DNA from 3 places in the Clostridioides sp. ES-W-0016-02 genome. Region 3 is predicted to be linked to each of the others. Evidence: riboswitches for the same ligand, from Rfam matches in the RefSeq annotation. Region 3 holds a riboswitch; each other region holds the start of a gene.
What was found. Region 3 has a riboswitch for FMN ahead of IC758_RS17605 (MFS transporter). Riboswitches for the same ligand answer to the same signal wherever they lie in the genome.
Positions count from the first base shown of each region.

Region 1: it holds a riboswitch for FMN, as region 3 does, so the genes downstream of both, IC758_RS01315 (ECF transporter S component) here and IC758_RS17605 (MFS transporter) in region 3, are expected to answer to the same signal.
Region 2: it holds a riboswitch for FMN, as region 3 does, so the genes downstream of both, ribD (bifunctional diaminohydroxyphosphoribosylaminopyrimidine deaminase/5-amino-6-(5-phosphoribosylamino)uracil reductase RibD) here and IC758_RS17605 (MFS transporter) in region 3, are expected to answer to the same signal.

Region 1 covers NZ_CP061361.1:200,301-207,774, forward strand. The annotation lists one part of gene prfB (peptide chain release factor 2) at 1-577, shown strand, start outside; gene IC758_RS01305 (Tex family protein) at 724-2,865, shown strand; gene IC758_RS01310 (amidohydrolase) at 3,012-4,178, shown strand; FMN riboswitch at 4,238-4,355, shown strand; gene IC758_RS01315 (ECF transporter S component) at 4,481-5,086, shown strand; gene IC758_RS01320 (DUF4116 domain-containing protein) at 5,423-6,463, shown strand; gene tsaE (tRNA (adenosine(37)-N6)-threonylcarbamoyltransferase complex ATPase subunit type 1 TsaE) at 6,604-7,056, shown strand; gene tsaB (tRNA (adenosine(37)-N6)-threonylcarbamoyltransferase complex dimerization subunit type 1 TsaB) at 7,056-7,474, shown strand, end outside.
Region 2 covers NZ_CP061361.1:1,832,061-1,839,534, reverse strand. The annotation lists gene recQ (DNA helicase RecQ) at 1-2,382, opposite strand, end outside; FMN riboswitch at 2,570-2,691, shown strand; gene ribD (bifunctional diaminohydroxyphosphoribosylaminopyrimidine deaminase/5-amino-6-(5-phosphoribosylamino)uracil reductase RibD) at 2,829-3,941, shown strand; gene IC758_RS08920 (riboflavin synthase) at 3,973-4,638, shown strand; gene IC758_RS08915 (bifunctional 3,4-dihydroxy-2-butanone-4-phosphate synthase/GTP cyclohydrolase II) at 4,662-5,855, shown strand; gene ribE (6,7-dimethyl-8-ribityllumazine synthase) at 5,962-6,423, shown strand; gene IC758_RS08905 (hypothetical protein) at 6,949-7,377, shown strand.
Region 3 covers NZ_CP061361.1:3,801,804-3,809,277, forward strand. The annotation lists gene IC758_RS17580 (GspE/PulE family protein) at 1-952, opposite strand, end outside; gene IC758_RS17585 (DUF881 domain-containing protein) at 981-1,661, opposite strand; gene IC758_RS17590 (SRPBCC family protein) at 2,083-2,499, opposite strand; gene IC758_RS17595 (AraC family transcriptional regulator) at 2,496-3,383, opposite strand; gene IC758_RS17600 (ATP-binding protein) at 3,553-4,632, opposite strand; FMN riboswitch at 4,909-5,024, shown strand; gene IC758_RS17605 (MFS transporter) at 5,211-6,581, shown strand; gene yihA (ribosome biogenesis GTP-binding protein YihA/YsxC) at 6,778-7,389, opposite strand; gene lon (endopeptidase La) at 7,379-7,474, opposite strand, start outside.

The DNA of each region.
Region 1 (7,474 bases), 590 kb from region 3:
GACAGCTACAATTCTTGTAGAAGGAACCAACACTTATGGATATTTAAAAAGTGAAAAAGGGGTTCATAGATTGGTAAGAATATCTCCATTTGACCCATCAGGAAAGAGACATACTTCATTTGCTTCTATAGATGTAACACCAGAGTTAGATGAAAATATAGAAGTAGAAATTAATTCATCAGATTTGAAGATAGACACATATAGAGCGTCTGGTGCTGGAGGACAACATGTAAACACAACTGATTCAGCTGTTAGAATAACACATATTCCTACTGGTGTAGTGGTTCAGTGTCAAAATGAAAGGTCTCAACATTTAAATAAAGATAGAGCTATGAGACTTTTGATGGCAAAATTGATAGAGTTAAAAGAATTAGAGCAAAAGGAAAAAATAGAAGATATACAAGGCAAATACTCACAAATAACGTGGGGTAGCCAAATTAGGTCCTATGTTTTCCAACCATATAAGTTAGTCAAAGACCATAGGACAAATGCTGAGTTTGGAAATGTAGATGGTGTGATGAATGGGAATATAGACTTGTTTATCAACGAATACTTAAAAATGAATAAGACAGTTTAATAAACAATGTACAGTAATTAAGATAGATATATAAGAAGGTTAGTGCTTACTATGCACTTTACAGCACTTAGGCTGAGGACTACAACCCTCAGCCTTCGTTCTGTTTGTTATACTTATGAAAAAACTAACATTAGGAGTGAAAAAAATTGGATATAAATCAAATCTTAAAAAATGAATTTAATCTCAAAGATGAACAAATAAATAATACGCTAAAGCTTATTGATGAAGGAAATACAATACCATTTATAGCTAGATACAGAAAAGAAATGACTGGTGAGATGAGTGATGTCACATTAAGGGAATTCTATGAAAAATTGATGTATCTAAGAAACCTTCAAAGTAGAAAAGATGATGTAGTTAGATTAATAGATGAACAAGGAAAATTAACAGATGAGATAACACAAAATATAGAAAAAGCAAAAACACTACAAGAAGTAGAAGATATATATGCTCCATATAAACAAAAGAAAAGAACTAGAGCAACAATAGCAAAAGAAAAAGGGTTAGAAAATCTAGCAGTATCAATACTAGAGAGTAATCTAGATAATATAGATTTAGAGGCGAAGAGTTATATAAATGAAGAAAAAGAAGTAACTTCTGTTGAGGATGCCTTAAAAGGTGCAAGAGATATAATTGCAGAAACAGTTTCAGATGATGCGAAGATTAGAAAATACATAAGAGAGCTTGCTTTAAGAGAAGGAATGATAGTTAGTAAAAGTTCTACTGATGAGAAATCAGTTTATGATATGTATTACGATTATAGTGAAGCAGTGAAAAGTATGGCTCCACATAGAGTTTTAGCAATAAATAGAGGAGAAAAAGAGAATTTTTTAAAAGTTAAATTAGAAATAAATAATGATAAAGTTTTAAATTATATAGTAAATGAATATGTAAATGATAAAAACTTTAAGAATAAAGATGAAATTGTAAATTCAATAGAAGATTCATATAAAAGATTAATTTTCCCATCGATAGAAAGAGAAATAAGAAATCATCTGACAGAAATAGCTCAAGAAAGGGCTATAAGTGTATTTGGAAAAAATGTTAAAAGTTTATTACTTCAACCACCAGTTAAAGATAAAGTAGTTATGGGATTTGACCCTGCATTTAGAACTGGTTGCAAAATAGCGGTTGTAGATAAAAATGGTAAATTATTGGACTATACAACAGTATATCCAACAGACCCTCAAAATAATGTAGAAGGGGCCAAGAAGACTTTAAAAGAATTAATTGAAAAATATAATATAGACATAATTTCAATAGGAAATGGGACAGCATCAAGAGAGTCAGAAACATTTGTGTCAGAAATGATAAAAGAGATAGATAGAGACATTCAATATGTTATAGTCAGCGAAGCTGGTGCATCAGTTTACTCAGCATCTGAACTCGCAAATGAAGAACATCCAGATATAAATGTATCAATAAGAGGAGCTATATCTATAGCGAGAAGACTACAAGACCCCTTAGCAGAACTTGTGAAAATAGACCCTAAGAGTATAGGTGTAGGCCAATATCAACATGACTTAAATAAGAAGAGATTAGAAGAAGTATTAAATGGAGTTGTTGAGGATTCCGTAAATAGTGTTGGAGTAGATTTAAATACTGCATCATATTCTCTATTAGAGCATATTGCAGGAATAAGTAAGGTTATCGCAAAAAATATAATAGCATATAGAGAAGAAAATGGAGACTTTACATCAAGAGTACAACTGAAAAAAGTAAAAAGACTTGGCCCTCAAGCATTTACTCAATGTGCTGGATTTATGAGAATCTTAGATGGAAAGAATCCTCTAGATAATACAGGTGTACATCCTGAAAGTTATGATATATGCAAAAAAATGATTGAAATAATAGGATATTCTTTGGATGATGTAAAAAATAAAAATATAGAAGAAATAGATGAAAAAGTTAAGGAAATTGGTTTGAGAGAATTAAGTGAAAAATTGGAAGTAGGCCAAGTTACTTTAAGAGATATCATAGCTGAGATTAAAAAACCAGGAAGAGACCCAAGAGAAGAAGGAATAAAGCCTATACTTAGAACTGATGTCCTAAAAATTGAAGATATACAAGAAGGGATGTCTTTAAAAGGTACAATAAGAAATGTTGTAGATTTTGGAGCATTTGTAGATATTGGAATAAAAAATGATGGGCTAGTTCATAAATCAGAAATGAGTAATAGCTTTGTAAAAGACCCTATGAGTATTGTTACAGTAGGTGATATAGTAGATGTAAAAGTAATTGGAATTGATTTAAATAAAAAAAGAGTTGCATTATCAATGAAAAAATAGGTTAATTTATGTTTAGTTATGATACTTATGTGTAACAATTATAAATGTAAGTAGCATAATAAAAAATTTAAGAAATTATGAAATGAGATTGTAAGAGATAATATTTAAAATAGTTAGTATAGTATTGAAAATCAGGAGGAAAATGAATGGTTTTTATAAAAAATGGTAGCATAAATACCATAACAAATGGAATAATTCAGGGAGATATACTTATAGATCAAGGAAAAATAATAGAGATAGGAAAAGACTTAATAGCACCTTTAGATGTAGAGGTAATAGATGCAAGTGGTAAATTTGTGTTTCCAGGGTTTATAGATGCCCATACTCATTTAGGATTGTGGGAAGATGGTATAGGATTTGAAGGAGCAGATGGAAATGAAGAAACTGACCCAATAACACCACAATTAAATCCTATAGATGGGATTAATCCAATGGACAGAACATTTAAAGAAGCTTTTGAAGGTGGTATAACTTCTGTATGTACAACTCCTGGAAGTGCAAATGTTATGGGAGGTCAATGTATAGCTATAAAGACCTATGGGAAAAGAATTGATAAAATGGTAATAAAAAATCCAGTAGCGTCTAAAATAGCCTTTGGAGAAAATCCAAAAAGCTGTTATGGTCAAGATGATAAATCTCCACAAACTAGAATGGCAATAGCTTCATTACTTAGAGAGAATCTTAAAAAAGCAGAAGAATATTTAGAGGAAGTCGACCTGTATGAAAGTCATGATGATGAAGATTGTGAAAAACCTGAATATGATATAAAAATGGAAAGTTTAATACCCGTTTTAAGAGGAGAAATTCCTTTTAAAGCACATGCCCATAGAGCTGATGATATGTTCACAGCCATAAGGATTGCAAAAGAGTTTAATTTAAAGCTTACATTAGACCATTGTACAGAAGGTCATCTTATAGTGGAGGAGGTATTGGAAGAAGGATTTCCTGTAATAGTAGGGCCATCATTATCAGAAAGGTCTAAATTTGAACTTAGAAATTTAACGTTTAATACAGCTGGAATACTTTCAAATGCAGGACTCGATGTATGTATAATGACAGACCATCCAGTAATACCAGTTCAATATCTTCCAATATGTGCAGGGATAGCAGTTAAGCATGGAATGAAAGAAGAAAAAGCAATAGAATCCATTACAATAAATCCAGCTAAGACTCTAGGAATTGAAGATAGAGTAGGTTCTATAGAAGTTGGTAAAGATGCAGATATAGTAATTTGGGATAATTCTCCACTAGAGATTCAAAGTAATGTACTTTACACTATAATAAATGGGAAAGTAGTGTATGAAAAAAAATAACTTGACAATTATTAAAAAATTAACTAATATAAGAGTGTAAGGAAAATTAAAAAATCAAAGAAGATCTTCGGGGCAGGGTGAGATTCCCTACCGGCGGTATAGCCCGCGAACTACTTATGTGGTTGATTTGGTGAAATTCCAAAGCCGACAGTAAAGTCTGGATGAGAGAAGATATTTATGGAATATAAATAAGTTTATTTTAGTTTGTTTAAACTATATCCATAAAAACTCGAAGATAAGGTCTTCGAGTTTTTTGTTTTTCCTAAAAAAATATAAATATATTTATTAGGAGGATAATAATTATGCAAAGTACAGCAAAAAGAAGTAATATGATTTCAACAAGAACTTTAGTAGTAATGTCAATTTTATCAGCAATATCTTATTTACTAATGTTTATTCAAGCACCAATACCAGGTATATTTCCAGATTTCTTAAAAATTGACTTATCAGATATTCCAGCAATATTTGGAGGGATGTCTTTAGGACCATTAGTTGGATTTGGAATAGTTGTAGTAAAAAATATACTACAAGCGATTACAGCAACAACAACTGGAGGAGTAGGAGAGTTTGCAAATATATTAATTGGTGGTTCTTATGTAATGATACTTTGTTATTCATATAAGAAAAGTAAAGATTTAAAAGGCATATTAATTGGATTTGTATTAGGAACAATAGCTATGACTATAATTGGCTCAGTGTTAAATTACTTTGTAATGTTACCACTTTATGGTCAATTTATGGGACTAGATGCTATAATAGGGTTAGGTTCAGCTATAAATCCTAAGATTCATGACCTATTTACTTTTGTAATTTGGATGATAGCTCCATTTAATGTACTAAAAGCTGTGATAATATCTTTAGTAACATTACCACTTTATAAAAAAATGGGAAATGTAATAAAAAAATAATCAGACAAGAAAATATAAAATTTTAAAATTAAATATATTGGAAAGCCATAATTTATTTATAACTTCAGTCTCATGTTGTGATTGATGTATTAAATACATTATGGCTTTATTAATTTATCAAAAAATGTATTTAAAATAAGAAATATTTAGACAGATTTAATTTTTAAAATAAAGGAAGAATTAAAACGATTAACTATTAAAATACTAAAAAGGTATCTACAATATGCAGAGCGAATTCATAATAGACAAAAAATAAAGTTATTATTAAGAATAAATAATGTTTTGAATTGTAATTCTTAATAATAACTAATTTAATGATGATAGGAGAGTAGATTTATGAAAGTATGTAAAAAAATGAAAAAAGTATTTTTAGACGATAAAGGGTATTATTTTAATAGTGATTGGGAAAATATTCATATAGGCATTGATAGTAAAATGTTAGGAGATTCTTTAAAGTATATTACGAATGAATATATTGAAAATATGGAAAGAGTGAAGTATGACTATCATGAATTAGAAAATATAAATAATCAAACAGATGGTATGTGTATTTTAGCTATAAGACAGAATTATAAAGCTTTGGAGTATGTAAAAGAGCAAACAGAAGAATTATGTTTAGAAGCTATAAGGTACAATTATAGAGCACTTGAATATGTAAAAGAACAAACTGAGTATATATGCCTTGAAGCAATAAAAAAAGATTGCAATGCACTTAAGTATGTAAGAAATCAAACAGAAGAACTTATTATAAAAGCAATAAGATGTTCTTCTAATATAGATGTTGTAAGTATATTAAAAGCTTTAGAGGTTCAAACAAGAAAAATATGTTTAGAAGCAATTAAAAAAGATGGCAGGTGTCTTGCATATGTTAGAGAACAAAGTGAAGAATTATGTATAGAAGCAATAAAACGAAACTATAAAGCACTTAAATATGTACAAAACCAAACAGAAAAAATGTGTATTGAAGCTGTAAGTCAAAATGGTATGGCATTACAATATGTAAATCAGCAGACAGAAAGAATATGTTTAGAAGCAGTTAAACAAGATGGAAGAAGCCTACAATTTGTTAATAATAAGACAGAAGAAACATGTATAAGAGCTATAAGATACTTGGATAAAAAGTACAATATTAAAGATGTACTAAATTACATAGATAACTATACAGAAGAGATATGTACAGAGATTGTAAGACAAAATGGAAAGATGCTTATGTATATAAAGAATCAAACAGAAAAAATGTGCATTGAAGCAGTAAAAGAAAATTATAAATCTCTCAAGTATGTAAAAGAGCAATCAGAGGAAATATGTAAAGAAGCCCTGAAACAAAATTGTAAGGCAAAAGAATATGTAAGGATTGCTATTGATGATTATATATAAGTTTTAATAGAATCATCAATATTGAAAGATAAACAAAAAAGATAAATAGAAGTACTTTATAATAGTTGGGGCTTATACTATAATTAATTAAGCAGTGATATAAATTCACACGACGATTATATCAAGATGGAGATGAATTAATGGCAAAAATATATTTAGAAAATGAAAGTAAAACTAGAGAAATAGGATATAAATTAGGTAAATTATTAAAAGAAGGTAGTGTAATTTGTTTAGTGGGGGATTTAGGAGCTGGAAAGACCACAATGACACAAAGCTTAGCAGACTCATTAGGTATAAATGATTATATAACAAGCCCAACTTTTACTATAATAAACGAATATGAAGGAAAAATACCTTTGTATCATTTTGATGTTTATAGAATTGGTAGTAGTGATGAAATGTATGATATTGGATATGATGAATATATAAATTCAAATGGAATCTGTATAATTGAATGGGGTAATTTAATAGAAGATATACTTCCAAAAGAATATTTAAACATAGAATTAAGGTACAAAGATGAAGGAAGAGAAATGATATTAACTCCAAAAGGAGATTATTATAAAAGTATAGTTGAGGAGTTGATTAAATAATGAAGATATTAGGTATAGATACATCTTCTATGGCAGCAAGTGTAGCAGTTGTTGAAGATGATAATTTAATCTGTGAGTTTACAGTAAATAACAAAAAAACTCATTCACAAAAGCTTATGCCAATGATAGAAAATATGTTGGATATAAGTGATTTAAACATAAAAGAGATGGATTTGTTAGCTATATGTATAGGCCCTGGTTCATTTACAGGTCTTAGAATAGGTATGGCTACAGTAAAAGCTATAGCCCATGTAAATAATCTACCAATAATAGCAGTAAATTCTTTAGAATCTTTAGCAGGTAATATGAATTTATGTGAAAGAAAAATATGCTCTATATTAGATGCACAAAAAAATCAGGTGTATTCAGCTAAATATAAGTTTGAAGATGGAGAGTTAATAGAGTTAGATAGTGTCGA
Region 2 (7,474 bases), 2.0 Mb from region 3:
GTTATTTAAATTTTCATAACCTACTTCTTCACATACTTCTAAAATCATCTTCCTTTCATCTTCACTATAAAAATTTTCTAAATCTAATGTAAATGATATACTTTGCCCATCTTTTAAATAATCATATACATATCCAATAACTGTAGATAGGGAGACTTCTATTTCTTGACTTACACTTTGTATATCCTTACCTTGATTTAACAAATCTAGTGCTATTTCATTGTTTTTTCTGCTTTCTCCATCTAGTATCAATTTTCTTTTTTTCTTTTTCTCCCAAGTAACATCAATACTATTTTCTTTTACATAATGTTTAACTTCATCTAAAATACTAGCCCCATACTTTTCAATTTTTACTTCACCTATACCAGAAATATCCTTTAATTGTTCTTTATCAATAGGATATCTTCCACTTATTTCTTTCAAAGCCTTATTAGTTAAAATCATGTATGGAAGTAATTTTTCTTTTTTAGCATATTCTTCTCTAATATTTATTAGCCTTTCATATAAAGCTTTATCTGTATTAACTTCAAGAAATTCACTATTGACATTTATTAAATCGACATTTTTTTCTTTGTCTTTTTTATCTATATTGTTTTTTTCGACATATTCTTTGATTAGTGTTTCAAAATCTTCACCATATTTTTGATATTTAATTTCTCCTACTCCAGATATATTTAGCATTTCTTCTTTATTGACTGGATAACTACTAGACATAGCTCTAAGTGTTCCATCTCCAAAAACCATATATGGAGCTATTCTTTCTTCACTTGCAATTAAGTGTCTTAATTCTCTTAAAGCACTATATAATTCATCTTCTATTTCTAGAGATTTTGTCATTACAATTTCCTTAAATTCTACCTTTACCTCGCCCTTCAAAACTTTCATAGACATATCATTTAATCTTATAGTTGGGTAACTTCCTCTGTTTCCGCTACCTAAAGTTTCGACTAAATCTAAAAAACCATGAGAAACTAATGTATTTATAAAATTCTTCAAGTCTTCACTTGAATAATCTCTCATAATATTATATGTAGACAAAGTATCTAAACCAAGTTGTAAAATTTTTTTGTTTTTAGACCCTCTAAGTACATCTACAATAGTAGTAACACCATAACTTCTTTTCATTCTAGCTACACATGAAATAACTTTTTGAGCATCTATAGTTTTATCCACTATTTCTCCTTCAACTAAACAATTACTACAGTTATTACAGTTTTCTATATAATTTTCTCCAAAGTAATTTAATATTGTCCTCCTATAGCATGAATTACTATAAACTAAATCAATCATATGCTGAAGTTTTTTATGTTGAAATAATTTTCTTTCAGGATTTTCAACACCAATATCTATTAAATATTTTTGTATATGTACATCTCCTGGAGAAAATAAAAGTATACATTCACTTTTTTCTCCATCCCTACCAGCTCTCCCTATTTCTTGGTAGTAATTTTCTACACTTTGAGGCATATTGTAGTGTATAACCCATCTTATATTGGGCTTATCAATACCCATCCCAAATGCATTTGTTGCTATCATTATATCTATATTATCATTTATAAAATCTTCTTGATTCTTATTTCTTTCATTTTTAGATAAACCTGCATGGTATTTTGATACAGATATATTTCTCTTTGCCAAACCATTATAAATATTTTCAACTTCTTTTCTAGTAGCTGTATATATAATTCCAGACTCATTTTTATGATTTTGAATATAGTCTAAAATATATTTATTTTTACTAGATGATTTCACTATATTTATTGCTAGATTTTCTCTATCAAACCCTGTTATGTAACAATCTGGACTCTCTAAACACAATAAATTTATTATATCAGCTCTTACCTCTTCTGATGCAGTAGCTGTAAAGGCTGTGACTATAGGTCTTTTAGACAAACTATTGATAAACGTAGAAATCCTTCTATAACTCAGTCTAAAATCATGTCCCCATTGAGATACACAATGTGCTTCATCTATTGCAATTTGACTTATGTCATTATTATTTATTAGTTCAAGAAATTCTTGGGTATCTAATCTTTCTGGAGCAATATAAAGTATTTTATAAGTATTTTTTCTAATATTACTTAATATTTCATTAAATTCTTTGTTTCCCAATGAACTATTTATAAAAGCAGCATTGATTCCCATGGCTTTTAAAGCATCTACTTGGTCTTTCATAAGAGATATAAGTGGTGAAATCACTACTGTCATCCCATCTAATATCAATGCTGGAAGTTGATAACATATAGATTTTCCTCCTCCAGTTGGCATTATAGCTAATACATCTTTTTTATTCAAAATAGAATTTATTATGGACTCTTGGCCTTTTCTAAAACTTGTATATCCATAGTATTTTGATAATATTTCTAAAGGTTTTTTATTCATATATTTCTCTCCCAATTCAAATTAATTAAACTTCTTTTCTGATTATGTTCAAATTTTTATTTTTATATTCACAATCGCATTATTCCAAAGTTTCTAGCTGTTATATATTATATATTAACATATATTTTTAAAAAAATAGTTTGCAAAGTAAAATAATTTATGATACATTCTAAATATAAATTTAATACTTAATCTTCGGGGTAGGGTGAAATTCCCAATCGGCGGTATAGCCCGCGAGCTGAGTTAAAACTTGGTTGATTTGGTTAAATTCCAAAGCCGACAGTAAAGTCTGGATGGAAGAAGATATATACTAAATAAGTGTTTTTGTAGAGCCGTTTTGCTATACATTTATACAATATTTATTGTAGATTATTCTAAACCCCGAGTTAATTCTCGGGTTTTTTTGTTTGAAAATTATCTAAGTTTAAATAGGAGGTGTAAATATTGTGAAATTTATAAGTCAAAAAGAGAAAGATATTTATTATATGAAAAAAGCTATTGAATTAGCTAAAAATGGAGAAGGTTTTGTAAATCCAAATCCATTAGTGGGATGTGTAATCGTTAAAGATGATGACATAATAGGTAAAGGATATCATGAGAGATTTGGCTCTAATCACGCTGAAATAAATGCTATAAATAGTGCTAATCAAAGTTTAAAAGACACTACCCTTTATGTAAATTTAGAACCCTGTTCTCATTATGGCAAAACACCTCCTTGTGTAGATAAAATTATTCAAAATAAGATTAAGAGAGTCGTAATATCTACATTAGACCCAAATCCAATCGTTTGTGGTAATGGAGTAAAAAAACTAAGAGACAATAACATTGATGTTACTGTAGGTATATTAGAAAAAGAAGCAAAACAATTAAATGAAATATTTTTTTACTATATAAAAACAAAAAAACCTCTTTGTATTGTAAAATCAGCAGTAAGTTTAGATGGCAAGATTGCCACAAAATCGCTAGAATCAAAATGGATATCTAATGAATCATCAAGATATCTAACTCATAAGTATAGAAATAAATATCAAGGTATAATGGTTGGGATAAACACAGTTTTAAATGATAATCCATTGCTAACTTGCAGACTTAACCAAGAAAATGTATCTCACCCTGTAAGAATAATAATAGACACAAACTTAAAATTGCCAGTTGATAGCAAATTAGTTAAAGATAAAAACAATAAAACTATAGTTTTTACGTGTTGTGAAGATAGTGAAAAATCATTAGTTCTAAGAAAAAATAATATTGAAGTAGTACTTTCTCCTAAAAAAAATAATATGGTAGATTTAGAATTTGTAATGTATAAATTAGGAGAATTAAAAATTGATTCTGTTTTAGTTGAAGGTGGTGCTACACTTAATGACAGTCTATTTAGAAACAATTTAGTTGACAAAGTCAAATTGTTTTTATCACCTAAAATTATAGGTGGAAAAGATGCTCCTACTTTCGTTTCTGGAGATGGAATAGATTACTTATCAGATGCTATACAATTAGAAATTAAGAATGTAACTTTAATAGATGGCGATATTTTGGTAGAGTCTGATGTTTTAAATTAAATTTATAAATATACACGTCTAGGAGGTTAAAATGTTTACTGGCATAGTAGAAGAAGTTGGAATACTTAGAAAAATTACTGCTAATGGCAAAAGTGGAAAAGTCACCATACAATCAAATAAAATACTAGATGGTACAAATCTTGGAGATAGTATTGCTGTAAATGGAGTTTGCTTAACTGTTTCAAGTTTAGGTAAAAATGAATTTACTGCTGATGTCATGATGGAAACAGTCCGTTCCACAAATTTAAGTTCATTAAATCCAAGTGATGAAGTAAATCTTGAAAGAGCTATGAGCCTTTCTTCTAGATTTGGTGGACACCTAGTAACAGGTCATGTTGATAGTAAAGGTACTATTTGTAAATTTGAAAAAGATGAAAATGCAGTTTTAATAAGCATACAACCGTCCAAAGAACTTTTATCAACAATGATACACAAAGGTTCTGTTGCTATTGATGGTGTAAGTCTAACTATAGCTTATTTAGATGATGAGATATTTAAGGTTTCGGTTATACCTCATACTAAATTTAAGACTACTCTCTTGACAAAGAATATTGGAGACTTTGTCAATTTAGAAAGTGATGTAATTGGAAAGTATATTAATAATTTTCTTGTAAAAAACTACAAGGAATTAAATTCTAATAGTAGTAACTATAAATCAAATATAGATAAAGAATTTTTATTTAAAAATGGTTTTTAAAAATAATAAAAGGAGTGAATTACATGTTTAACACTATTAAAGAAGCTATTAATGATATCAAAAATGGAAAAATGGTAATCGTAGTTGATGATGAAAGCAGAGAAAATGAAGGAGATTTATTGATGGCAGCTGAAATGGCTACACCTGAGACAATAAACTTTATGGCTACATATGGTAGGGGCCTTATTTGTCTTCCTGCTACTGAAGAAAAATTTAAAAGTCTAAATATACCTCTTATGGTTAAAGAAAATACAGACACATTTCAAACTGCATTTACTGTCACTATAGATGGAATAGATACTTTAACAGGTATATCTGCATATGAGAGAGCTGAAACTGTCAAACTATTCTGTAATGAAAGTTCCACAAGTAAAGATTTTAAAACACCTGGACATGTATTTCCATTAATAGCAAAAACTGGAGGTATCCTAGTTAGAGATGGTCACACAGAAGCTTCTGTAGACCTTGCTAGACTTGCAGGATTTAAAGAAATTGGTCTTATCTGCGAAATAATGAAAGATGATGGTACAATGGCAAGAGTTGATGATTTAATGATATTTAAAGAAAAACATAATTTAAAAATAATTACTATAAAAGACTTGATAGAATATCGAAAAAGAAATGAAACCACTATAGAAAAAATTTCTAGTGCTTTTCTTCCAACAAAATATGGAAATTTTGAAATAATAGGATATAAAGATATTTACTCAAATGAAGAACACATTGCCCTTACTTATGGAAATGTAAATGAAGAAAATACACTAGTCAGACTTCATTCTGAATGTTTAACAGGTGATGTATTTCATTCTTTAAAATGTGATTGTGGGCTACAGTTAGAAACTTCTATGAAAAAAATTGTAGAAAATGGAAGTGGTGTTTTAATTTATATGAAACAGGAAGGCAGAGGTATTGGGCTTTTAAATAAAATTAAAGCTTATAAACTTCAAGAAGAAGGTTATGATACTGTTGAAGCAAATTTAATGCTTGGATTTGAAGAAGATATGAGGGATTTTTATATCGCTGCTCAGATATTAAAAAATTTACATATAAAAAGTATAAACCTTTTAAGTAATAATCCTGACAAAATAAATCAATTAGAAAAATATGGAATAAAAATTGAACATAGAGTTCCTATTAATGAAGAAATTAATGATTTTAATAAATTATATCTGAAAACTAAGAAGGATAAAATGGGACATCTATTAGATATTATATAGCTAATGGTATTTAATTTTTATTCTACTAAGTAATTTTTATTACAATAATATGCATATATACTAAAAATATAGATTTATAACCTAAATAAAATTGGAGGAAATAAAAATGATATATGAAGGAAAACTTATTGGAAAAGATTTAAAAATAGGTATAATAAACTCTCGTTTTAATGAATTTATAACATCAAAACTTTTATCTGGTGCTCAAGATTGCCTTTTAAGACACGATGTTACTCAGGAAAATATAGAAGTGGTTTGGGTACCTGGAGCTTTTGAGATTCCTCTCGTTGCTCAAAAAATGTCTAAGAGTGGTAAGTATGATGCTATAATATGTTTAGGATGTGTTATAAGAGGTGCTACTTCTCATTATGATTATGTATGTAGCGAAGTATCTAAAGGCATTGCAAAAGTATCTTTGGATAATGAATTACCTGTTATATTTGGAATAGTAACAACAGAAAATATTGAACAAGCTATTGAAAGAGCTGGCACAAAAGCTGGAAATAAAGGATATGATTGTGCTATGAATGCACTAGAAATGGCAAACCTATTTAAGGTTCTAGATTAAATACCTTTATTGATTAAATAGTGGAAATTAAAATAGAGACTATAAAATACTATTAAGTACCAATATGGCAAAGCATACTTGTCTTTTGGTACTTAATAATTTTAAAGATAATTATCTATTTGAACAACCTTACCCATATCTTCATATTCATTAGAAATACCAACACTATTCACGTATATTTTGAAATTAGAATATATACAATCATTATGTAAATTTTTAAGGACACAAGATAGATTTTTAGTGTTAAATTCCCTGTAATCTAGGAAATATAAGTTAATAATAAAAAATACTTTTAAAAGCTTAAAATAACTACAAATATAAATCTAAATATAAAATACCATAAATTTGTACATATTACTATCAAAGCTATCGTTTTTATTTATAGCATATATTAATGTTATATTAATTATCTATTTTATTATTTTCTCGATTAATTATACAATATAATTAAGTAAGCAATAATAAACTATAAATGAACACCATAATTTAATGGTTGTTTATTGAATATTTATGGGGGACTGAATTATGAAAACAAGTTCAATACAAGATTTAACACTAGAAAAACGTAACCTTATAAAAAAATATTCTCTTACTTTGAATGAAGATTTAATTTGGGAATTTAAACACGATAAATACCACACTGTAAAATACTTCACACACAAGTTTGCAGTTAAAGAATCTATATTTGCTCTTTTATTCAATATACACAGATTATGTTATGCTAAAATAAAATACTTTGAATCAAATTTTTCAAAATATGAACCTTATAAATACAACTATCAAGAAGGATTTGTTAAATGTGAAATATATGATATGAGTTTTATGTTGCATAAATATAGCAACATGATGATAGACTTAAGAAATTTACAAGAAATCAAAAATATAGAAGAGTTTAGATTATTTTGTGATTACTTAGAAAGCTTTGAAGATAACTTACAAGATTTAATTGTGTAGTATTTAAAAAGAGAGGTTTTAATATATTATTTATGATAACTAAATTATATTAAAATACTAAAAACTCTTAATAAAATATAATATACTTGATATAAAA
Region 3 (7,474 bases):
TAGAAGATACTGCATCATTAGTATGCAAAGTGCTTATAACTAAATGGCCTGTTATAGCGGCTCTTACTGCTATCTTAGCTGTTTCTGCATCTCTTATTTCTCCAACCATTATTATATCTGGGTCTTGTCTTAATATAGCTTTAAGACCTACATCAAAACTCAATCCTACTTTTGAATTTACTTGTATTTGACTTATTCCATCCATCTTGTATTCTACTGGATTTTCTATAGTCATTATATTTTTGTTTATCCCTCTTAAATCATTTAATAAGGAATATACTGTAGTAGTCTTTCCACTCCCTGTAGGCCCTGTTACTAATAATATTCCAGCTCTTTTACTTATTATACGATTTATAGAGTTTATCGCTTCTTCTGAAAATCCAAGTTCTGATTTATCTTTTAAAAAAGTATCTCTATTAAGTATTCTCAAAACAATTTTTTCACCATATACAGTTGGGATTGATGAAACTCTAATGTCAATTAAGCTATCATCTAATTTTATGTCTACTCTTCCATCTTGAGGAAGTCTTTTTTCTGTTATGTCCATTGAAGCTTTTAATTTAACAACTGTAGCTAATGCTGGATAAACATCTATTAAAAACTTTGATATTTCTTTTAACTCTCCATCAACTCTCATTCTAACTATCAAATGTTCTTTAAATGGTTCTATATGTATATCACTTGCGTTCTCTTTTATAGCTTTCTCTATAAGATTTTCAAATAATCTTTTTGCATAATTTTCATCAAGTTCAAAATTATTGTAATATTTTTCTATCTTCTCACTTATAAGTTCTCTTCTTTCTTTTTTTAATATAATTTCTTTCCCCGTTGCTAATCTCAAGTCTTGTAGTGCATATATATCTTCATCTTCTATTTCTACTACTAGATTATCATCTTGAAATTCTACTGGAAATACATTATACTTTTTTGCGAGCTTTTCTGGTATTAACATTGGTAAACTGCTTTCCTCTAATATAATCTTAATCACCCTTTATATACTTTAATTTATTAGGTATTTTCAGTTTTTTCATAGAGATATTTTCTTCAGCTTTTATACTAACTTTCATTGGATAAGTACTTTGTATACTATCTAAATATTTACTACCTTTATCTACGTAACTAGATAGTTTATCTTTATCACCAATACATTTTATTTCATAGGGTTGTGCCACTGGAACTCCATTTATATTTATATGGCTACCTGCAAGTACAACTTCTGAGTACTGATTAATTCTTTGACCATTTATTTCTATGTATTTTCCTCCATTTGCTTTTAATTCATTTATGACTTTCACAAGGATTTTATTGTAGTCTATGCTATTGGCAATGTTTCCTGTTTTTTCATCTATGGCATCTATACTTAATACTATTCCGCTACCATTTACATCTGAATATGAAAGACTCTCCCTAAGACTTTCTATGTTAGAGATTTCATTAGAATTCTTTTGATTTTTCTTCATTGAATTAATTTCTTTATCTAATTTGTCTTTCTCTTTTGCCAATTCTTTTATAGATTTTCTTGTTATTCTTATTTCTTTTCTTATTGACTTATCCTTACTTGTATAAACTGTTTCTTCATTGCTATAATCTCTAAATATGGTTCCAACAAGCATACCTAAAATAGTACTTGCTAGTATTATAAACACATATTGTTTTTTCATACTGTATTACTCCTTACAAATTTATTTTTATATGATAATTTTCTTTAATTAAATATTAAACATTTACATATGCTTATTATATCAAAGTTATATGTTAAAATTCATCTTTAGTATATAATATCATACATTATACTTATGCCCCTACCCTACTAACATCGAATATATGGGTACATTGGATTTTGCTGTAGAAGAAAAAAATAACTTAAGTCGCCTTAAAAATAGTTTTTTCTATTTCCAATTTTTAAATATAATAAAATTAATGCTTTAGAAAATGTAATTGTAAATATAAATCTATTAAAATCTAAAATAGAAAAAGGAAATGAGTTTTTACTAGTTCATTTCCTTTTTATTTATAAATTAAAATATTTCTCCAATATAATTTAATTATAATAAATCTATATGTATACAAAGTATTAATATTTTACATCTCATTTAATTTTCTTTTTAAGTCTTTAACATATTGTATTTGTATTTTTTTTAAATTCATAAAGAGATAAGATAAAACTTTTATAATAGGATTTTTAACATATATATTTTCTATAAACACTATTTTAGTTTTTTCATTCTCTTCAAAAAATTCACCTTGCCAATTACCATAGAAAAATTTATTTTCCATGTTAAATTTATAAAGCTTATTTTTAGTTTTTTCTGTAACAGTAAATTTTGTACTGTTTCCATCCTTATTGTACTCAATAAAAGTACTTCCATCATCGAATACTTCAATTTTACTTATATCACTTCTCCATTTATAATCACGATTGTCTGTAACTATATTCCAAACTGTTTCCACATCTGCATTAAAATAAGCTGTTATCTCAGATACTCTACATTTTTTCATAAACTCCTCCTATTTTTTATTGGAACCCAAATTTCACTAACATAATCATCTTTATTACTATCTCCTTCAAGGTAAAGTTCAAAATTGAAATCAGCAACTGGTTCATAGCTAGAGCATTGGAAAAACTCACTATATATTTTTACCCATAAGTTTTGAATAGAATTTGGCATGGCACCTGTACACTTAAAAATAGCCCACTTATGAGAAGGTATTTTAAATAAGGTAAATTTATCATTTTTAGGTTTTTCATCTGTCTCAACAGCTGCATAATAATTAAATAATTGTTTGTTTTGTGAAACTGCCATTTCATCTATTCCTAAAATCCCACCTTTTGTAATAGTGTTTTCTTTTACATAAGAAATTAGTTCTCTATACAAACTACTCTTAAACAAGTCTTGCCAAAACCTTGGTATTTGTTTTCTAAATACATCTTCATCTTTCGAAAATTGTTTTTTTAAAGCAATTACTGAAAATTCTCCCTCATCGACAATTTTGTAATCTAAAATATTTCCTCCATCTAAAGATATTTTTAATGTTATCTTGCTAAATGATTTTAGGCTTGAATTTCCTTTTCTAGCAATAGATGGCGTTATTCCATGAAATCTAACAAAGGCTTTAGTAAAGCTTTCTGCTGTTTCGTAACCATATTTAAAAGCTATGTCTATGATTTTACTATTTGAAGTAGTTAATTCAAGCCCAGCTAGTGTTAATCGTCTATTCCTAATATATTCACCAACAGATATACCTACTAATACACTAAACATTCGTTGATAATAAAACACTGACATATTTGTATACCTTGCTAAATATTCATAATCTAACTTTTCTAAAATATTTTCTTCAATATAATCAATAGATTGTTGTAATCCATCTAGCCATTTCATATGTACCCCCATATTTTATAATAAATTTTCTAAATTTTCTTGTCTTTTTGTGCAAAGATTTATCTGTTTAAATTATAGCAAAAAACAGCAAACTGCCATAGCTTCAAAGCCATAGCAGTTTGCTGTTGATTATATATACTAGTTAATATTAATTTTAAACAGACATACTTTATATATTTTCCTCATATTTTGAGATTCTCTTAACTAATTCATCTCTCAATTTTCCTACTTCATCAAATCTCATATTCGGACTATAGTAACTTTCTATAATATCATGTTTTGATTTAGCTCTCTTAAGATTTAAAATTGACCAACAAATTAAGTCATCTAAAACTTTCTCATCAAATTTAATATCTTCTTCGTATTTAAGTAATTTTTCTCTATTTAAAAATTGATTCAAATCAATTGTATCTTCATCTTTAAAAGTACTGCTTATAGTTATTCCTATATCTAAATCAGTTAATAATATAGTTTCAATTTTTTCAGGAATAAGCGGATAGTGATAAACTTCTACATTCAAACCTTTCTCAATTGCTTTTTTGTACACTTTACTCAAAAGTGTAGTTTTCCCAGAGCCTATTTCCCCTGATAAATAATAAACCTTCCCTACATCCTTTAAAATATGTTCTGTATAATCTAAGCATCCTACAGGAGTTATCCCTGAGCCAAATAAATGCTTTTCTTTCTTTAACTTTCCTGTACTATCTACTCCATCAAATAATCTTTTTATAAATTCTTCTGTAACTAAATTTACTTTTCCATAGTCCATACAGTCAGAATATTTTTCCTCGATATCTCTAAAAATTGGCTCTGCTGATTTTAAAAATTTAAATGCTCTTTTAAAAGCATTACTAATATCTTTATCATAGTTTGAAATTTCTTGTCTATTTTTTTCTAACTCCTCTGTATTCCAGTAATCTCCTAAATTAATTATCTCGTCCAAAGCACCTGGGAGTTTAGGGTCTACAGTATGTGGAGCAGTTGCATCCATAAGTACCACGCCTAGTTTCTTTATAACTACACCATCCAACGAACTTGGGTCAGAAGGGCAATGATATAATTCAATATCATATCCTCTATGCAAAAACTCTTTATAAATTTTTTTCATTAGTGAGGATTTTCCTACTCCAGGTCCACCCTTTAAACAAAAAACTCTTTTTACATTTTCCGGAATTATATAGTCAAAAAAAGAATATGAGCCTTGTGATGTGTTTCCACCTGGAAATGCCTTTTTTATCTTTCCTTCCATATTAGCGCCTCCTCATAATTTACCATACCTCTTAATTAAGATATTAATATTATACGAGTTTTGTTACAGCTTTATGCTTTTACTAAATATAAAACTTATCATTCAGCAATGACAATAACTTATTTTACTTAATTTCAATCTATTATTATACTCTAATTTAGGTTTTGTCCAAAAGTATAATAAAACCTTCTATATTGTGGTGTAGCTGTCTGTATTGCTTAAATCTAATTGTCTCGATTGTTATTTTATGTTAAAATAAAATTAAAAAATACATCTGTTTTTCTTCAGAAATGGGTGAAATTCCCTATCGGCGGTAAAAGCCCGCGAGCCTTATGGCAGAATTTGGTCAAATTCCAAAGCCGACAGTAAAATCTGGATGGTAGAAGAAAATAGTATACGAGTACCTTTATGTAATTTTACATGAGTAATCTATACAAATCCTTCAACTACCGCATTTATTCATGAAAATAAACATATTCTAAGGTACCTAAAACATAGGTGCTTTTTTGTTGTTTATTTTGTAACTATACTGTACTTATAAAACAAAATCTACTATGTAAAAGATTGGGGTGTTATCAGTGAAACAAAAATGGATAGTATTAATTATCATCTGTATTGGTGTATTTATGTCTACTCTTGATGGAAGTATACTAAATATCGCAAATCCTACAATTGCTGCCGACTTTAAAATTAATATGTCGCAAATCCAATGGGTAGTTACAGCTTATATGTTGGTTGTAACAGCTACTATGTTGTTTTTTGGGAAACTTGGCGATAAGGTGGGTTCAAATTATCTATATACGTTAGGATTTTTTGTATTTACAATAGGTTCCTTTCTATGTAGTATATCTAATAACCTAACAACATTGATTTTATCAAGAATATTTCAAGCAATTGGAGCAAGTATTTTAATGGCAACTGGACTTGGTATAGTTTCTAATGCATTTCCAGCAAATGAGAAGGGAAAGGCTATAGGAATTACTGGAGCAGTAGTTGGTATAGGGAATATGAGTGGTCCTGTAATTGGTGGAATACTTTTAGAACACTTTGGATGGCCTTCTATCTTCATAATCAATATACCTATTGGTATTATAGCAGTCTTTCTTGGAATAAAATTTCTACCAAAACCTATTTTAGATGAACAAAACAAAAGTTTCGATATTCCAGGACTTCTATTATTTTCATCTTGTACCACACTTATCTTACTTGCAATGAATGGAGAAGGAAATACAAAATGGTATCTAGGAATAGTAGCAATTATAGCATTTTTTATGTTGGTATTAAGAGAAGTAAAATTTGAACAAAGTTTTATTGATTTACCTTTGTTTAAAAATAGAAATTTCACTATAGGCAATATTATTGGAATAGCTTGTTATTTTCCTCAAATGGCAGTATCTTTTCTACTTCCTTTTTATCTAGAACAACTAAAAAATTTATCTCCTATGATGGCTGGTTCTGTCATGACTGTTCATCCACTTATTATGGTACTTATAGCACCTATTTCCGGTTCTCTTTCTGACAAACATGGTGCAAAAAATATTCTGACTGTATCTTTTTCATTTATGACTATTGCTCTGGTTGGAATGGCACTTTTAAAAGCTGATTCTCCATTATATCTTTTGATTCTATGCTTAATTATTTTTGGCTTTGGATTAGGTTCTTTTAGTTCACCAAACAATAGTAGTATCTTGGCAGACGTTCCTCCTCAAAAACAAGGATATGGGGGAAGTTTTCTTGCAACTGTTCGTAATTTGTCATTTGCTCTTGGAACAGCCTTTTTCAGTAGTTTCTTTGCACAAAGACTTACATATCATCAAAAGTCTACAAGTCATACACTAGCTTATGTTGCGGCTAGTAATCAATCTTACTGGATTGCAGCATCAGTATGCTTTATAGGACTCATACTTACCGTTTGCTTTATGAGAAAGACAGAAAAATCTACTTCTTAGTCAAAATTCATTACTAATTATATAAGTCAGTAAATCTTTAAACAAACTAATTTACACTAATTTTATTAATTTTATTAATTTCTAACAATAATTACCGATATTTATTGCTTATAAACAACAAGGATGCCACAAAATTTCCCTTAAAAACATTTTGAGGCATCCTTTATTTGATTTTAATATATATAAACACTTAAAATTAATCTACTGTTATTTCATATCCATGTTGATTGTATTGACTTACAATTTCTTCCCAAAGTTCTTCAACACCAGTCTTTTTTAGCGAAGAAACAGGAATTACTTTTTCACTACTCTCCATTTGCAATTTCTTTCTTATAATACTTATATGCTTTTGATATTGTCCTCTAGATATTTTGTCTGCCTTAGTTGCAATAACTACACAGTTATATCCAAAATGTTTTATCCATTCGTACATAAGTTTATCGTCTGCTGTAGGTTCATGTCTAATATCTACAAGTAGGAATATAGAACATAATTCTTGTCTACTTTCTAGATATCGTTCCATTATACCTCCCCATTTTTCTTTTTCAGATTTGGCTATTTTAGCATACCCATATCCTGGAAGGTCTACAAAATAAAATTCGTTATTTATAAGATAAAAATTTATAGTTCTAGTTTTTCCTGGTGTTTGACTAGTTCTAGCAAAGTTTCTTCTATTAAGTAATGTATTTATTATTGATGATTTTCCAACATTTGACCTACCAGCCAGAGCTATCTCTGGGATACCTTCTGCTGGATACTGTGATTTATTCACAGCACTCATAGTTATCTCTGAACTTCTAATTTTCATTTTTTTCACCACTCTTTAATAAAGCTTGTTCTAATACTTCATCCATATGCTCTACAAGTACAAACTCCATCTTTTCTTTTACATT